Linked DNA regions of Teredinibacter purpureus. The protein of the gene in region 1 interacts with the protein of each later gene in a pairwise test. Links are inferred from orthologs where the notes say so. Each region holds a gene or a part of one and is shown on either strand. Other genes may lie near its edges.

What was found.
Region 2: the proteins of rlmKL (region 1) and typA interact in binary tests that used the Escherichia coli proteins (3 or more experiments, as listed by UniProt). The link is inferred for Teredinibacter purpureus from one-to-one orthologs.

The regions. Positions count from the first base shown.
Region 1 is NZ_CP060092.1:3,205,014-3,212,603, forward strand. What follows is about bases 1-2,982. They hold rlmKL (bifunctional 23S rRNA (guanine(2069)-N(7))-methyltransferase RlmK/23S rRNA (guanine(2445)-N(2))-methyltransferase RlmL), read left to right. Parts: upstream 1-335; coding sequence 336-2,630; downstream 2,631-2,982. Other genes in these bases: rmf (ribosome modulation factor), read right to left, coding at 1-46; uvrB (excinuclease ABC subunit UvrB), read left to right, coding at 2,632-2,982. In the rest of the region: more of uvrB, read left to right, coding at 2,983-4,641; metE (5-methyltetrahydropteroyltriglutamate--homocysteine S-methyltransferase), read right to left, coding at 4,686-6,962; H5647_RS14070 (LysR family transcriptional regulator), read left to right, coding at 7,041-7,590. UniProt on the Escherichia coli protein: Specifically methylates the guanine in position 2445 (m2G2445) and the guanine in position 2069 (m7G2069) of 23S rRNA. Methylation occurs before assembly of 23S rRNA into 50S subunits.
Region 2 is NZ_CP060092.1:443,043-454,971, forward strand. Bases 5,384-8,269 are described here. They hold typA (translational GTPase TypA), read left to right. Parts: upstream 5,384-5,860; coding sequence 5,861-7,678; downstream 7,679-8,269. Other genes in these bases: cysK (cysteine synthase A), read right to left, coding at 5,384-5,621; H5647_RS01775 (DUF1993 domain-containing protein), read right to left, coding at 7,762-8,269. In the rest of the region: H5647_RS01740 (alpha/beta hydrolase family protein), read left to right, coding at 1-800; H5647_RS01745 (hypothetical protein), read left to right, coding at 854-1,423; H5647_RS01750 (L,D-transpeptidase family protein), read right to left, coding at 1,420-2,109; H5647_RS01755 (hypothetical protein), read right to left, coding at 2,204-3,286; H5647_RS01760 (hypothetical protein), read right to left, coding at 3,403-4,416; more of cysK, read right to left, coding at 4,575-5,383; more of H5647_RS01775, read right to left, coding at 8,270-8,274; H5647_RS01780 (hypothetical protein), read right to left, coding at 8,279-8,464; H5647_RS01785 (hypothetical protein), read right to left, coding at 8,570-9,103; H5647_RS01790 (diguanylate cyclase domain-containing protein), read left to right, coding at 9,668-11,371; H5647_RS01795 (GGDEF domain-containing protein), read left to right, coding at 11,378-11,929. UniProt on the Escherichia coli protein: A 50S ribosomal subunit assembly protein with GTPase and nucleotide-independent chaperone activity, required for 50S subunit assembly at low temperatures, may also play a role in translation.

The DNA.
Region 1 (7,590 bases):
AAAATGCTCGTTCAGAGTGGGTCCGTTTTTGGCGTCGCATACGCATAATACCTCTTTGGGTTAGTATTAAAGCTTATTCACCTTTGGTGTAACCGCTTAACCTCTATGTCGTTTAGGTAAGCGCGTAAAGACGAATAACCTGCTTTTGGTAATGTGTTTCCCTACCGTCTTGCGTAATTCCATTTACACTTGATTGCATTGAGCCAGGTTGTGCTCATAATGTCGCCCAGTAATGGCGAGCCGGACAACCAGTGTCCCAAACGACGAACGAAAAGTGAACGATTTTAAACTTATAGGTCTGTCGACTGATATGGCCTCAGAGAATATTAAGAATGATGGAAACCTCTGTTCAGCACTACTTTGCCACCTGCCCAAAGGGCTTAGAAAACCTTTTAAAACAAGAGCTTGAAGCGTTAGGTTCAAGTGATGTAAAAGAAACTGTAGCCGGCGTTCACTTCAGTGGCCCACTAGAACAAGCCTATAAAGTTTGTTTGTGGTCTCGTCTTGCGAACAAAATATTATTACCGCTATGCAAAGGTAATGTGGATTGTGCTGACGATCTCTATAAAATTTCGAAATCTGAGCCGTGGGAAACCCACATGCCTGAATACGGCAGTCTGCTAGTCGACTTTAATGGCAGCAACGAGGCTATACGGCATACCCAGTTCGGGGCACAAACCGTAAAAGATGGGGTTGTCGATAGAATACGGGAGATAACAGGTTCAAGGCCTGATGTGAACCGTGAGTCACCTGACCTTCGAATTAATGCACGGCTATCGAAGAATGTTGTGCATATAAGCCTTGATCTAAGCGGCGACAGTCTCCATAGGCGCGGCTACCGTGTTGGCCAAGGCGGCGCACCTCTAAAGGAAAACCTTGCAGCAGCAATATTGATACGAGCCAATTGGCCCGCTATTGCAAAAGAGGGTGGAGCGTTGCTCGATCCAATGTGTGGTTCCGGCACCTTTTTGCTGGAAGCGGCTATGATGGCCACAAATATGGCACCTGGGTTGTTACGTGCGCGCTTTGCCAGAGGCTACCGCGTGCCTACGAATCCAGACACCTTTGGCGACGAATTTGACCCAAGAGTAATTGGTTTCGGTTTTGAAAAATGGCGGCAACATAAAGAATCGATATGGAAAGCTTTACTCGATGATGCCGAGCACGCTTTTAAGGCGGGTTGCGCAGGCGAAATTCCAGAAATACGAGGTTACGACCTTAACCCTAGGGTATTAGGCGCAACGCGTAAAAATATTATAGTGGCAGGCCTGGATGATTTTATTCGGGTTACCGCCAAAGATCTAATCGAATTTAAACCACCAACCCATCGCACGCTTAATTCGGGCCTTATTGTTACTAATCCGCCTTATGGCGAGCGATTGGGTGAAAAAGAAGCGCTACGCGCAACCTACTTATCGTTGGGTCAAGTGTGTAAACGAGAGTTTCCGGGCTGGCAGCTGGGCGTGTTTACGGGTAACAAAGAACTCGCGCGTGAAATGCGTTTACGGCCTAAGAAAAAATATCAATTATTTAATGGCGCCATTACTAGCGAATTCTTACTGTATGACCTTAGTGTTGAGGGCAGTGTTGCACGTAAATATGATAACCCCGATGACGATACACCTATAAGTGCTGCCGCAGCGGTTTATCTGCCGCTGCAACAGCGCCCGCTCAGTAATGGTGCGGAGATGGTTGCTAACCGATTACGAAAAAACCAGAAAAAACTCAATAAATGGGCAAAGAAAAACGATATACACTGCTACCGGTTGTATGACGCAGATATGCCCGAATATTCCGCAGCCATTGATGTTTATAATTTTGTGAATGGCGAAAGACAATTGCATATACAAGAGTACGCCGCGCCTAAGACAATCGATGAGCATAAAGCAAAAGAACGATTCGACGACCTTGTTCACGCTTGTGCTGTCGTATTCGAATTGGATGTTAATCAAATAGTCACGAAAATTCGTCAGCGAAATAAAGGTACTCAACAGTACGAAAAGTTTGCCGATAAAACACGCGGCAATATGCACGAAATAATTGAACACAACACGCGGCTGGAAGTTAACCTTACGGACTATTTAGATACGGGTTTGTTTTTAGATCACCGCCCGTTGCGCAAGCGTATAGCTGAGCAGGCGCGCAACAAAAAATTTCTTAATCTGTTTTGTTACACAGCTACGGCTACGGTTCAAGCCGCCGTAGCCGGTGCCGCAAGTTCTATAAGTGTTGATATGTCCAATACCTATTTAGAGTGGGCGAGAACTAACTTTATGCTAAATAATATTAGTATGGGTAGCCATCAACTCGTGCGGGATAACTGTATGGATTGGTTAAAAAGCTGCAGGGAAGGTTTTGATATTATAATGTTAGACCCGCCCAGTTTTTCTAACTCTAAACGTATGGATGATGTGCTCGATATTCAGCGAGACCATGTTGTGCTGATCAAGCGCTGTATGGATCTATTGCAGCCCGGCGGTACACTCTACTTTTCTAACAATTTGCGCAGTTTTAAATTAGACAATGATCAGCTTGCTGAGTATACCGTCAAGGATATTACTCGCCAAACGTTAGACCCTGATTTTGAAGGAAACCCCAAAATCCACAAATGTTGGACAATCGAATCCTGATATGAACATTAAAACGGCTAAGCCGTTTAAAGTGAAAAGCCGATTTAAACCCGCTGGCGATCAACCATCGGCCATTAAAAAATTAGTTAAGGGTATTGACGCTGGCTTGGCCCATCAAACGTTGCTGGGTGTAACCGGCTCTGGAAAAACGTTCACTATTGCGAATGTTATCGAAAAAGTGCAGCGGCCCACGCTCATAATGGCTCACAATAAAACACTTGCAGCACAGCTATACGGCGAATTCAAGGAATTTTTTCCGAATAACTCGGTGGAATATTTTGTTTCATATTACGATTATTACCAGCCCGAAGCGTATGTACCTTCGTCTGACACCTTTATTGATAAAGATGCCTCGGTAAATGAGCACATAGAGCAAATGCGGTTGTCTGCAACTAAAGCGCTTATGGAGCGTAAAGACGCTATCGTAGTTGCAACGGTTTCCGCTATATACGGCCTAGGCGACCCCGATAGCTATTTAAAAATGATGTTGCACTTGGTTCGTGGCGACCAAATGGAGCAGCGCACTATTTTGCGCCGTTTGGCAGAGCTTCAATATACCCGCAATGATATTGATTTTCACCGGGGCACCTACCGCGTAAGAGGAGAGGTGATTGATGTTTTTCCCGCAGACTCAGAAACAGAAGCCGTAAGATTAGAACTGTTTGACGATGAAGTAGAAAATATATCGTTATTTGACCCGCTCACCGGCGAAGTACTGTCCAAATTGCCGCGCGCTACCATCTACCCTAAAACTCATTATGTAACGCCAAGACAAACCATTGTTGATGCGGTTGAAAAAGTCGAATCTGAATTAAGAGAAAGGCTAGAGCAGCTACGAGACAACAATAAGCTCGTGGAGGCCCAGCGCCTTGAACAACGTACAAAATACGATTTGGAAATGATGCGCGAATTGGGTTATTGCAACGGTATCGAAAACTATTCTCGTTATTTATCTGGCCGAGACCCAGGGCTAGCACCACCTACACTTTTCGATTACCTCCCAGATGAAGCATTACTGGTCATCGATGAATCCCACGTGACGGTTCCACAGATTGGTGCTATGTATAAGGGCGACCGGTCCCGCAAAGAAACACTGGTTGAATACGGGTTTAGATTGCCTTCTGCGCTCGATAATCGCCCGATGCGTTTCGATGAGTGGGAAGAGCGCGCTCCGCAAGCCATTTTTGTGTCGGCAACGCCCGGTAAATACGAAGCCGAAAAACAAGGGCAAGTGGTCGAGCAAGTGGTTCGACCGACAGGCTTGCTAGACCCAATACTGGAAGTACGTCCCGCCGGTACACAGGTGGATGACTGCCTCTCCGAGATCAATGTCCGTGCACAGAATAATGAGCGTATATTGATTACAGTGTTAACCAAACGCATGGCAGAAGATTTATCCGAGTTTCTAGCGGAATGCGGAGTACGAGCACGCTACCTACACTCCGATATTGACACTGTAGAGCGTGTCGAAATAATTCGTGATTTGCGTTTGGGTGAGTTCGATGTCCTTATTGGCATCAACTTACTACGAGAAGGGCTAGATATGCCGGAAGTGTCTCTTGTTGCCATTTTTGATGCAGACAAAGAAGGTTTTCTTCGCTCCGACCGTGCGTTAATACAAACTATTGGCCGCGCTGCGCGTAACATAAAAGGCAAGGCCATTCTCTACGCCGACCGTATTACGGGCTCTATGCAGCGCGCAATGGAAGAAACCGAACGTCGTCGCGAAAAACAAATAGAGTTTAACGCGGCTAACGGAATAACGCCTAAAGGTATTATTAAATCTGTTGCCGATATTATGGAAGGCGCTCGCGCACCGGGTGCAAAACCAGGTTCTCGCAAGGTGGCCGATAAAGGAGGGCGCTACGACACTGAGTTGCCAGAAGGAAAAGATGTATGGCACCACATTCAAGATCTTGAAAAACAAATGTTTGAAGCGGCGAAGAACCTTGAATTTGAAACGGCTGCACGTCTGCGTGATCAGATCCATCAATTAAAAAATCGCGGCTAAAGTGTTAGCCGCGATCCCTAGCCTTCTTATCTATGAGCCTTACGCTAACATTCGCAACGCAATTGTTTAGCGGCACCAACCATATTTTGCAGTGCTGGAATAACATCCTCCCAGCGACGCGTTTTTAAACCACAATCGGGGTTTACCCATAAGCGCTCTTTGGGGATACGTTTTACAGCTTTCAGCATAAGCGACTTAATCTCAGCCTCTGTTGGTATATTCGGTGAATGGATATCATACACGCCGGGGCCAATATCATTGGGGTAGTCAAAAACGTCAAAAACACCAAGTAATTGAGTGTCTGAACGAGAGGTTTCGATGGTAATCACGTCAGCGTCGAGTTCGGCGATTGCACCAATAATATCGTTAAATTCCGAATAGCACATATGCGTGTGTATTTGTGTTTCATCTTTTACGGCATTAGCACTAATGCGAAAAGCCTCTACCGACCATTGTAAATAGTACGGCCATTCAGCTTTACGTAAGGGTAGCCCTTCTCGCAGTGCAGCTTCGTCAATTTGAATGATTTTTGCACCTGAACGCTCTAAATCTAGCACTTCTTCTCGTATGGCCAGCGCCAATTGAGCACACGTGATACTTCGATGCTGATCATCGCGAACAAAAGACCAATTAAGCAGGGTAACAGGCCCGGTGAGCATCGCCTTTACCGGTTTTGCTGTGAGTGATTGTGCGTAGGCAATCCAATCAACGGTCATAGGTTCTGGGCGTCGAATATCGCCATAAAGTATTGGGGGTTTTACGCATCGCGAACCGTAAGACTGCACCCAGCCATACTGACTGAACGCATAGCCTTCTAATTGCTCGCCAAAATATTCAACCATATCGTTTCGTTCAGCTTCGCCGTGCACCAATACATCCAGGCCAATGGTTTCTTGCGTTTTAATGCTGCGTTCAATTTCAGCTCTAATGCAGGCCTTATAATCTTCGTTCGTCAATTCATTCGATTTATAGTGTTTGCGAGCCGTACGTATTGCCTGAGTTTGAGGGAATGAACCAATCGTAGTGGTAGGGAATAGCGGTAGGTTAAGGCCTACTTTTTGGATTTTTGCCCGTTCAGAATACGATGATTGACGTTCGCCTTGAGACTTTGTAAGCGCTGCAACCTTAGCCGCAACTTCAGCACAATGGACTTTTGCAGAGTTTTTTCGTTGCTCTATATAAAGAGTATTTTCCGCTAACTCTGCCTGAATGGATGCTACGCCATCATTCAAACCACGCTTTAGAATATTCAGTTCTTGTAATTTTTGTACCGCAAACGACAGCCAATTTTTAATATCGAGCGCCAATTGAGTTTCGCTGTCTAAATCAACGGGAACATGTAAAAGGGAGCACGATGGTGCTATCCATAATCTTTCGCCAAGCCGGCTGGATATTGGCTGTAGCCATTGCAATGTCTGCGATAAATCCGTCTTCCATATATTCCGCCCATTGATCACGCCTAACGATAGAACCTTATGTACCGGCAACCAATCCACTACGTGTTTAACTTCCTCTTGCGCGTTTATCGCGTCCACGTGTAAACCAGCAACAGGTAATGTACATGCAAGTGTTAAGTTTTCTTTTAATGTCCCAAAATAGGTTGCTAAGAGAATGTTCAGGTTAGGATGTTTTAACGTGTGATAGGTTTTTTGTAGGGCATTTTTCCATTCTGCCGAAATTTCAGTGACTAAAATGGGTTCGTCTACTTGAATCCACTCGATGCCGCACTGGGCAAGCTTGGCGAATAACGCCTGGTAAACACGAATCAAATCATCCAGTAAGTCAATGCGTTCACTACTATCTTTTTCCTTACACAGCCACAGGTACGTTACTGGCCCAATAATCACAGGCTTAATGTTCTTGCCTGTCGCAATGGCATTTTTAACTTGGGCAATCAACCGAGCAGGGTTTAAGCTAAACGTCGTTTCAGCAGTCACTTCCGGCACAATATAGTGATAATTGGTATCAAACCATTTTGTCATTTCTCCCGCTTTGACACTACCGCAAGCATCGTTGCCCACAGAGCGGCCTCTTGCCACGCGAAAATATTGGTCGAGTTCGCTACCGGTATCTTTGTCAATCCGTGAGGGTATATTGCCCAATAGAAAACTCATGTCGAGTACGTGATCGTAAAACGAAAAGTCACCCACCGGCACCCAATCGCAGTCAGCCTGATGCGCCCAATGTTGTTGTTGTAGTGTATTGCCCAACGCTTCTAACGTTGCTGGATCCGAGTCGCCTTGCCAATAGCGTTCTAGCCCAAATTTCAATTCTCGTTGTTTCCCAATTCGAGGAAAGCCTAGATTATGCGTAATTGCCATTTTCTACCCTTATTAACGTATTGAAGTGGTTATGTGTGGATTTTTTGCAAGATTAGCGGCAACAACACATGAATAATAATGGTATTATTTCATCTAGTAATGAATTTTATTCATAGGTTGAATATGATAGAGCGTAACCACCTCACCATAATGAGGGAAATATACCGGCAAGGTTCGCTCACCGCTGCGGCGAACGAACTTAACTTGACGCAGTCGGCGGTGAGCCATTGCATTAAAAAACTGGAACAACAATTAGGCACGCCCTTATGGACAAAAAAAGGCCGTAACTTACAGCTGACACGTGCCGGCGAGCATCTACTAGGCGTGGCGAATCGTTTGCTTCCGCAGCTAGAGCGTAGCGATGAAAACCTTCAAAATTTTGCGCGCGGTCACCAAGGTACACTGCGTATTGGTATGGAGTGTTACCCGTGCTATCGGTGGTTACTCAAAGTGATTCATCGTTTTATGGCGATAAAACCGAATGTAGAATTGGACGTAAAACAAAAATTTGTTTTTGGCGGAATGGCTGCATTGTTTAACCACGACATTGATATTTTAGTTACGCCAGACCCGTTGTATAAAAAGGGTATTTCGTTTTTGTCAGTATTTGACTATGAGCAGGTATTGG
Region 2 (11,929 bases), 2.8 Mb from region 1 along the record:
GCTTTAGCCCTGAACAAATAAAAAGTTTTAACGGCAATGCCATTCCTTGGGATGAACAAATTATTGCCAAAGGCTGGGGCTATGCCGAATTAATAAGCACCAGCGTGCAAGCCGACAGTGGTTCTGGCTTACGCGAAGGAATTATTGGCTTGGCCAATAAAGGCCAACCACGCTCACCCGAAGAATGGGGAACCCTTAAAGCGTGGAGCTGGGCGGCAAGTGAAGCCTTGAATTATTTTGAAAAAACGCCCTCAGTAGACGCCAGTAAAGTCGCCATCGCAGGTCACTCTCGTTTTGGTAAAACCGCATTAGTAACTATGGCCTACGACCAACGCTTTGCCGCCGCCTATATCAGTTCATCAGGCGAAGGTGGCGCGAAGTTATGGCGGCGCAATTTTGGCGAGCAAATAGGCAATATTGCCGGTAGTGGTGAATACCATTGGGTTGCGGGCAACTTTATTCGCTATGCGGGCCTTTTAACGGCAAATGATTTACCCGTAGATGCGCATCAATTAATTGCGCTATGCGCGCCGCGACCGGTTTTCATTAGCTCCGGTAATAATGGCGACCAATGGGTAGACCCAAAAGGCATGTTTTTAGCCGCCCTCCATGCTAGCCCCGCTTACGTTTTACTCGGAAAAAACCCTTTAAGCGGCGATGTTTTCCCCCCAGTAGGAACCGGCTTATTGGACGGCGATATAGCGTTTAAACAACACAGTGGCGGGCACACAGCGGGGCCTAATTGGGCTTTATTCTTAGCCTTTTTCGACAAGCACATTCAAACGCAGGCTAACCAATAAGATCCAATTCAAATACACTGCATATTCAATGCAACTCACCAAGGACAGGTAGAATGCACCCATTTCAACTATGCTGGGCATTGACGATTATTTTTCTATTGTTCAGCTGCGATAATAATTCAACGAACGAAAAAATTATCGACACTCGAACACTCGAAGAAAATCGACTGTACTATTACACATGGTTTGATAGTACATATGTGGTTTTTAAACCCAGCCCAGCCTTTCTATTAAATACCGATAACTCAATGGCTAAAAATGCAAATATTGTTGACCCACCCGAGACCATCGCTCGCGACCGTTACCCCGTGAAGATATTTTTACTGGAAAAGGTTGCAGGTCACGTTGTATTTCCTTATCAAAAATGGCATCGATACCAACTGCCTTGCGCTAACCTTTTACTTTTTCTAGAACCGTTTACCCATAAAGGCACCACCACTTCCGCTGGGTTTCGGTGTAACTTATCTGTAGACGAATTTTGGAACGACCATTTAGTATTTGATATGAATGGCCGTAGTCAATCCTCCCAAATGCCCGATTTGTATGTGCCGCTACACTACCAAACGGACAGTTCGCTTGTCATTGGCGTCAACCAGCCCGCGCATACTGTTCTGTCGCGCTAATCAAACACATAACGACTCGCCTCCACTGTGACATTTGGCGGCACTTTATGGCTTTCGAAAAAATCGTAACCCTCTTTCAGGTTTTTCCAAAACTCGTACCATTGATGGTGTTGATAAGGCTTTAGCTTTTCATCGGTTAAATGAAACGGAAAAATGTGGACACGCACAAAAGGCTGGCCACCACGTAAGGCCGCGGCTAACAATGTGTATATTTCATTAATGTAAGCATTTGTCATGGCATAACACCCTATGGAAACACAGCGACCATGAACCATCAAGGCGCTGCCCGTTCGCCCATGAGAGCGATCGTAAGCATTAGGGTAGCCAAGATTAAATGAAAGGTGATAGCGGCTCCAAGGATTAAGGCTTGCAGGTGGAACGAAGTAGAAGCCTTCTGGGCTCTGCAAATCGCCCTGTCGTGTTTTAGGGCCTAGCGCACCAGAGAAATAGCACGTGTTATAGCGTTTAAACAATTCAAATTTGCCCAAGGCATTTTCTTTCCACACCTCTAACACACCCGGCTGCTTGAAAATACGTATAAACAACGGTGTTTCTAAGGCTAGATTTTTTGATTGTAACTGCTCTCTGAGCGAGGGTGATACTCCCTCAAAAACCTGCCGAGAACGATCGCTTTCAGGGATCTCCGCGAAAGCGACTACGCTGTATAGCGGCACCCAAAAAAACAAAATAAACGCTATTTTTACCATTATCGTTGGGTGTCAAATACCTGCAACATAAAAAACACGCCATTACGATTTTATTTAACGTGCCTGGAATTGGTTACTCAAAAAAACCCGGTATTAATTTTTCAAAATCAGAATTCATTTTATACCTCACACCTTCACCGAGGAACCTATCAGAAAAGCCCGATATCCTTAAAAACAGTGTCTCCATTGCTTCATCCAAGGTGATGTCTACCGGCGTTTTCTCTACAATAGGAAATTCAACTGCACCCGGCCCAACCGGAAACGTTCTTCCAAGCATATATTTCCCACGAATATACTCGTCAACCAGCGCGTCGAATTCAGCGTATGTCATCTTAAATGCGTATTCAAATGCCGCATCGTAGGCATGTTCTTTATCGCGCAAGTGTAAATAGAGGTACATTTGCTTTCGTCGATCTACATCGGCATTCAAGTAATGTACAACCGCCACGGAGCGAGCGTAGAATTTATCAAGAAAATCATTATGTTTGCGACTGTTACCTGCGCCCACTTTTAAATCTGCTTGACGAACTTTAAACAAGGACGCCGTGTCGACACTTTCATAGCGTCGACCGTTACCTTCAATGAGGCCATAGAATCGATTACCTAAGATTGACATATCGCCCAACACCACAGAATCTTTAGTTTGTTTATAGGTGCTAAAATATTCTGCCACGCCCTCGTTAAACCACGGCGGTGTTGAAAGCTCAAAGATGGAGCCAGATATAAGCAAATGCACCAATTCATGCAAGACAATAGACCGCCCCCAATTACTACCTTTTGTAGCCGCTCTAAACTTATCAGCGCGCGCAAAAATTACGTCGCCATCTGATCTCTTAGAAAAAACACCTGCATACTCTTTCGCAATACCCATAGCCACAAAACTAGATTTGTTTTTCGCCAAAATAACCGGTATTTTCTTCTCAAGATTATTCTGTTTAAAGCCTAGTACGTCGGTCATGAAATAGTTGAAGTTTTCGAGTTCATCCAACATCTCGCCGGCTTTTTTAGGGCTAGCATTAGACATAACGGAAAAACGTTCGCTTTCCACGCCAATCCATTTTTGCTTCATTAATTTCTTAACCTGCACATCAGCCATTGCTGTTGGCGAAAAAGACCAAACCAGCAACATTACACACGCAAATACCATCCTGTACATAACATTCTTCCCCTATAACTCATTTAAAGTTTCACTTTTATTTTTTACGTTAGGTTAAACGCTAAAGCAACCACAACTTACGTTTTTACTCCAAACACTATCATTAGGGCTAACCGCTATAAATCGTCAGCCGCCAATTCGGAAAATAAACGTTCGAAGTTTGCATCCATTTTTTCTCTTACCCCAGCGCCCAAAAAAGTATCAGAGAACAACGATATTTTCGCATGTAATAACACCATGGTTTGCCACTGGCTCAATTCCACGACGGTTATAGTTTTTTCCTTTTTTGCCATTGCCTCTACGTCTAAGGGGAATGTTCGAACGCCCATTTTCCGTTTACGTACGTAATGGTTAACCCGCTGATCAAATGCCCTATACGTACCGCCAAAAGCTTGTTCAAACGCATTATCGATACTTACACCCTCATGAATGAGGCTCAAATAGCGGTGCATTGCTTTCCGCCGTTCGGGCGTAGCATCTAAGTAATGCACTACAGCGGCTGAACGCGCGTAAATGCCGTCGACAAACGCCGTATGGCTCGGGCTAACTTTCGCACCTATGGTAAGTTCTTGCTGTGTTAATTTAAACAGCGATTCGCTATCCACGCCTTTATAACGCTGACCACCACGCGGGGACTGGCTGTAAAACCCGTCTCTTAATGCTGCAATATCACCAATAATAACGGCACCATTTTTTTGCTGATAAGTACCGAGATACTCCGCTATTCCTTCGTTATACCATACTGGCGAAGGCTTGCTTTGTTGATTTAAGCGCATAAGCACGTGAACTAACTCATGAAACACAATAAGCCGACCTGAACTTCGCCCGTTATCGACAGAACGAAATTTATCAACGCGGGCAAATACCACACCACCCTCGCGCTCAATAAAGATACCCACATAATTTTTAGGCATGCCAAGCGCCCGAAACAGTTTATCGTCGGTCACTAGTACCAAGGTTATTTTTCGCTTGAGCCTAACAGGGGAAAGGTTAAGAGTGGTGATTACAAACTGACTAAAATAGTCTAGATCGTTAATGATCGTGGTCGTTTGAGCCAGATCAGCATTCGACAACACCGAGAATTTTTCACTCTCCAGCAACACCCAGTGTTCAGCCGCAAGCTTTTTCACGTTGACGCTCGCCGCCCAGCCTATTGGGGGCAGACAACATAGCAGGTATAAACTGCACATGAATAACACGATAACCGAAGCTTTCGGGCTAGACAATCCTCTCTCCTTTTCGGTGAACACTCAAAAAAATAGCCGCACTAGGCGGCTATTTTTACCTGTTAATCTAACTGAAAACCCGGTGTTGAGAGCGATATTGCTATTTCTTCTTCGCTCATCTCAACCCCTACATCTTCAAATAATGGCGTGGACAAATAACGTTCTCCTGTATCGGGCAACATACATAAAATATTACTCCCATCCGGCGCAGTTTTAGCCACCTCTATGGCTGCCGCAAAAGTACCCCCAGCAGAAATTCCAACGAAAATACCTTCTTCACGTGCCAACGCCTTAGAGGCGGCAATAGCTTGCGGGCCAGTAACAGCAATATTCTCATCAAAGTATTGCGCTACTATCGTGTCCTCCACCAATTGAGGAATAAAATTGGGGGTCCAACCTTGAATAGGATGCGGCGCAAAGGAGGGGTGAGCCGCTGCAGGCGAGCCATCGGCGTTACGTTCTTGCTTGATACCACTGCCAATTTCAGCGGCATTTGCGGGCTCAGTGACTACAATTTTGGTATTTGGGCTTTCCTCGCGTAGAACCCGCGCCACACCTTTTAGCGTGCCTCCAGTCCCTGTACCGGTTACCCAATAATCCAAAGCGATATCGTCAAAGGCTTCTATTATCTCGCGCGCAGTTGTGCGGGAGTGCATGTCTGGGTTCGCTTCATTTTCAAATTGTCGTGCCAAAAACCAGCCATTTTTTTCGGCTAGCTCTTTCGCCTTATCGACCATACCCGTGCCACTTTTAGGGGCCGGTGTTAAGACCACTTTGGCCCCCAGAAAGCGCATCAATTTACGTCGTTCAACGCTGAAGGACTCTGCCATCACAATGACCAAAGGGTAGCCTTTTTGCGCACACACCATGGCCAATCCTATACCGGTATTGCCACTTGTCGCTTCAACTACGGTTTGACCCGGCTTTAACTCACCTGACGTCTCCGCAGCTTCAATAATACCAAGTGCTAAGCGATCTTTAACGGAGCTCATGGGATTGAAACACTCAGCCTTTACATAAAGGTTAACATTGGCGGGTGCGAGTTTATTGATACGAATAACGGGTGTATTACCGATTGTCGATAAAATATTATTATGACGCTTAATCATTTTCTCTCTCTCCATTGATCGTTATACGTTGGAATCGGGCGAACACAGGGCCTCTACGGGCAGCAAGGCGTGCGTTAGCGGATCCGGCCAAGCATTGTATCCCAAGATTCATGGCTTTATCTTCTGCGAAGAATAGGAAAACGCTATCTAAGGGCACCGGCTACCGCTATAATGCGCGCCTTTTGTACAGCTAGGCTCATAAGGCCGCTGTAGACACCCCGATTTTAGAGGCCTCTCCTGTGATAGAAAATCTGCGCAATATCGCCATTATTGCCCACGTTGACCATGGTAAAACCACGCTCGTCGACAAACTCCTGCAGCAATCCGGTACCTTAGACCGCAAAGACGCAAGCGCCGAGCGCGTGATGGATTCCAACGATCAGGAGCGTGAGCGCGGCATCACCATTCTGGCCAAGAACACCGCTATAACGTGGAACGGCTACCGCATTAATATTGTGGACACGCCAGGACACGCCGACTTCGGTGGTGAGGTTGAGCGCGTATTGTCCATGGTCGATTCGGTATTACTACTCGTTGATGCTGTTGATGGCCCTATGCCTCAAACACGCTTCGTAACAAGCAAAGCCTTCGAAAAAGGCTTGAAACCTATTGTTGTTATTAACAAAATCGATCGACCAAGTGCCCGCCCGGATTGGGTAATGGACCAAGTATTCGATCTTTTCGATCGCCTTGGCGCCACAGAAGAGCAGCTCGACTTCCCCATTATTTATGCATCAGCCCTAAACGGCTATGCAGGCTTAGAAGAAGACAACCTTGCCGATGACATGACGCCGCTGCTACAAATGATCGTCGATAAAGTAGAGCCGCCTAAAGTCGAAATGGACAAGCCTTTCCAAATGCAAATTTCAGCATTGGATTACAACAGTTATGTAGGTGTTATTGGTATTGGCCGTATTTCACGCGGTAGCCTAAAGCCCAACCAACAGGTTGTGGTTATCAATAAAGATGGCGATACACGGAAAGCCAAAGTATTGCAGGTTATGGGCTACAAAGGCCTAGAGCGCGTGGATACCGCCGAATCGAATGCGGGCGACATTGTGTGTATTACCGGCGTCGATAAGCTCAGTATTTCCGATACGCTTTGTAGTGCAGAAGCCGTTGAAGCACTGCCACCGCTTAGTGTAGACGAACCAACCGTAAGCATGACCTTCCAGGTAAACGACTCACCTTTTGCGGGTAAAGAAGGTAAATACATTACCACGCGCAATATCAAAGAACGTCTCGATCAAGAGTTGATCCACAACGTAGCGCTGCGCGTTGCGCAAGGCGAAACGCCGGATAAGTTTATCGTTTCCGGTCGTGGTGAACTTCACCTTTCAGTGCTTATCGAAAATATGCGCCGAGAAGGTTTCGAGCTAGGCGTATCGCGCCCCGAGGTCATTCAAAGAGACGTTGACGGCGAAATACACGAGCCTTTCGAGCATGTGGTTATCGATGTTGAAGACGCTCACCAAGGTTCCATTATGGAAGAGCTTGGCTTGCGTAAAGGTGAACTCACCAATATGGAACCCGATGGCCAAGGTCGCGTCAAACTGGAATTCACCATTCCGTCACGCGGATTGATTGGTTTCCGTGGTTTGTTCCTTACACTGACCTCTGGCTCCGGCATTATGACCAGCATTTTTGATCACTATGGCCCCGTAAAAGCCGGTGAAGTTTCCAGCCGCCAGAATGGTGTATTGGTCAGCATGGTGAAAGGTAAGACTTTGGCCTACGGCTTGTTTAACTTACAAGACCGCGGTCGTTTGTTTTTAGGCCACGGCGCTGAAGTTTATGAAGGCCAGGTAGTAGGTATTCATTCCCGCGATAATGACCTAGTGGTTAACCCCACCAAAGCCAAGCAGTTGAATAACATTCGTGCGGCGGGTACAGACGAAGCGCTAACCTTAGTTCCACCGATTACTCACACGCTTGAGCAAGCACTGGAATTTATTGAAGACGACGAGCTGGTAGAAGTTACGCCAGAAAGTATTCGTATTCGTAAAAAATTGCTTACCGAAAACCTGCGTAAACGTTCAAAGAATGCGAGTAAATAAATAGCTTTCTCCGTTTAACGCTAACGCCCGCTTTCGCGGGCGTTTTTGTATCCGTAAATTTTAATTACGCTCTAAACCCACGTTTATTCAAATGAAAAACCTGGGTCGTAATGATGAAAACCATCAAAATCGCCTTTCGTTAAAGGCGCACCGTCCTTTCGTGCAATTGCATACACCATACTAAGGTGAAAGAAAAAATTGGGTAAACAATATTGATGGAGAAAGCTTTCGGCCGGCAAACGCACTGTCGCAAACCCAGCCTCTTCTTGAATGAACTTGCTTGCACTGTCACCAACATGCTCATCCGCTACGGTTTCGAGATAGGCAATCGTTTCAACGAGCTGACGACGCAAACCCTTTAGGCTCGCATCGTCATTGCTAAAAGAAACGATTTCTTTATTGTGCAACGGGCAACAGCCTCGCAACGAAAAACTAGCCGCCGCTCTCACCTGCTGAGCCAGCGGTAGCATATCGGCAATAAGACGGCTCTGCAGTAAGGTCTCTGGCGCCGGCGAGTGCTGCTCAATACGCTCCAACATACGCGCTAAGTTAGATAGGTAATAAATAAAGACGGTGTGAATTAAAGATGTGTTCATAGCGTTACACTAGAAAGCTTTTAACTTGTGAGAGAGTTATCTGGTGATATTTTTGATTTTTTTCATCTCCGCCAAGTATTTTCGACGGCACTGCTAAACCCGCTTTTACGCTGCGACCAAGCTTTAATGCGTCTAATACGAGAGAGGCTTTATGCCCGTTGGGCGTTCCAGCGGTTAACCATTCAATCATAATAATTGCTTTTCAATACTTTTAGACAACACGCTTAACCGCCACTTAAAATCACATAACATATTAATTTCTTCATAAATACATAAGCGGCAGGCCAAACCGTATCTAGTTCGCGACTATTGCGCCCACACTGCTTCCATGACAACTATTACACGAACCATTAGTGACCAAGCCCGGCATCGTACGAATGCCATCACGGCCTTCCACTTCAACATCAACGCCGGTGACTAAATCGCCGCCCGTAAACAAACCATCGACCGCCATTGACGTAAAAAAATTGCCATTGCCGTCCGTTTGCAGTTCAGCCGATAACGTATTGGTATTGTGTATGTATAACCGCACAACCGCATTTACCAAGGCAACACCACCCGATTGATAGACTGTGCCCGCCGCGCGAAACTCAGGCCCTGCGCTATTTGCGGCATGGCAACCACTTTGCATGCAATCTTGGCCGGCGTTATGGCTTCCCGCTAGCGCCGGTTCACTGGAGGAGCTTGAAGACGAACTCATTGTATTCTCGTTATCATTACCGCTCGGCGACCCGCCCCCACAGGCCGACAATACAACACTCAACGACAGGGTGCACACCCACCAAAAAAAATCCCTCGCTGTAAGCTGACCGCCCAATACCTTTAACATCTTTGTATCTCCTCTAATTCACGCGAAGTACGCGTCACAAATTAAACAATCGCATCACATTAAAGGATCCGTAGAGGAGGAAACGGAACGAAACAAATTTTTTACAGGTTTTTACATAACGAGAACCAAGAATCCCTTTCCATTAAGCGGATCACTGTCACTTAAGTGCACAGCATTACAACGACATTTTGGCGGTATATGTGACAAACCGCCGTCACATCGCCTTTCTCTTACAGACATTTTTTCCTCGGCGTCGTTTTCGAACATAATCGTTATATCAAAGGCTAAATCTATAATTTTATACGTAGACGCATACCTGCAAAAAAACGAAAAATACCGATATCAATCCACTGATTCCGTGAATTCTACCGATTTCATTCGGTTCGCAATAACACGCTCACCTTTCGAGTTGGACTTATTTCTCGTCACCTGTATTATCCAGTGAAGGGCGAATTAAGACGACCTCGCGGCAATAATTCCGTTCTATACTTTGTTGGTCCGTCGACGGTCAGCAATCACCTGTAGACGCATGGATAAAACACAGCCCACGGTATACAAAGGTCAATGAAATCAAATTTATTTATTCTCCTTCGATTTGCAATTGCAATTTTAACCATTGTTGTCATCGTCGGCTCACCGTATATCCCACCAAAAACATTGGCGATACACCCTCTGTCGTCCACAAGTACGTCAATCAACGGCTACTACGATCCAGAGTACGGCGCGTCTAGCCAATGGATAGACGAGTCACAACATTACTGGCGCTGCGATTACAAACCCGAGTTTGGCCGCAGCAATACCTGTGGTTTCTCGATTAGCTGGGGCTCCACCTTCGAAAACACGGCGAGTAACGCTAACAATATTCCTTCGTGTACCACCGCTGATTCTGATGATGATGGCGACGGCTGGGGATGGGAGAACAACCAAAGCTGTATTGTAGGCGAGCTTAGCAAGCTACCTAGACGCACACTATCCCCTCCCCCTTCAGTGGCTGCAGGAGAGCCCCCCATTTGCGACAGCCTGGACTCCGACGAGGATGGCGATGGCTGGGGCTGGGAGAACGAGCAAAGCTGTATCGTCGTCGATGGGCATCAACCAAAAGAAACGCCCTCTATTGCAGGTAAAACTCACAGTAAAGACGACGCGCCGCCTTGTGAAGACCCAAAAACCGATTTAGACGGCGACGGCTGGGGATGGGAGAACGAACACAGCTGTATTGTTAAGAACGATTCCGCTCGTCATCAAATCATCAGAAGCGCGGATTTCTCGGCATTTGATGCGCTGAACCTCAATATCCATTACGAAGGGCGAGCCAACAGCATTCGTGTGTACTTACGCAATTTCAACCCCGCCTATGCAACTGCAGGTGACTCCGACTCGGCTAAATTTATGGCGGTAACCTTGCGCACTGAAGATCTTCGTGGTGGGCCAATCTATATTCCCTTATCTGAATTTAAAGTCACTGAGTGGTGGGTAACCGAACGGGATGCTCCACGAGAGTGGGCCGGTCGCGAGCTTGATCGCATTATAGTACTGGGGCTCGATATCGCCGAATTTGGCGTTCATAAAGTGCGCGTAGACAACATCAGCTTAACTGGCGACTGGATTAGTCGTGAAAATTTATTATTGGCTATTATTGTTTTTTGGGTATTTTATCTATTACTCGAAGCCTTCGCCCGCTATGTAGTTTTACGTAATGAGTCGCGTTTAAGTGAAAAGAAAATTGATCAACTCACAGGCTTAACCCAACAACTCGAAGACGAGAAAGACACGCTTAAAGAACTATCATCGCTTGACACTCTCACGGGTATATATAATCGCATCGGCGCCACGCCCGAAATTGAGGCGTTATTTAACCATCATTCGGCGAGCCATCCCGCTTGCTTGCTTATCTTTGATATTGACCATTTCAAACGCATTAACGATATCTACGGCCACGATACCGGCGACAAAATTTTGGCCTGTTTTGCCGATACAATCAAAACACATATTTCCGACACATCCATTTTTGCTCGCTGGGGAGGAGAAGAGTTTCTGCTTATAGAAAAAGACAGCACGCCACAAGAAGCAAGGCATTTAGCTGAGAAATTAAGAGTCCTTATTGCAAAAACGAGCCTCGAACCAATACATAATATCGATGTCACCGTCAGTATCGGCATCACATCAATTACAAGTACCGATAAATTCGAGAGTGCTTTCAAACGAGCCGACATAGCGTTATACGAGGCTAAAAAAATTCGGAACACTGTTGAATTTAAGAGCTTGTAATTCAGCATGAAAATCAAAACATATGACTCACTAAAACTTATAGCCTTATTGCTCACAATTACAGTAATCGCAGGGCATTACTACCTGCCAGCCAAGCGCTCACTCATCCATCCAGCACCCCATACCGCTGAACGTCTCTACGGCTTTAATAGCCCTTTGTCCGGGCTCTCAGCCACTTGGATAGACAAACAATTACATTACTGGCGCTGTGACTATCTAGCCGACCATAATTTTGGTTGCGGCTACTCCATCTATTGGGATTCCAACTTTTTTAGTGGTATCGACATTTCAGCATACGACAGTATCGAATACGCTATTCGCTATGAGGGGCCGGGCACTAGAATTCGTTTCTATATGCGCAATGCCCACGCAGACTACGCTGAAAAAGGTGATGGTTCGACTACGAAATATATGGCCATGACGGTGCGTACGCAAGAGATACACAATGGGCCGGTAACCCTTAATCTATCAGAATTTAATGTTGCCGACTGGTGGTTAAAAGAGCGTGATTATCGACGCCAATGGGCCAATACTGAGTTCAGCAACATCACCGAAATA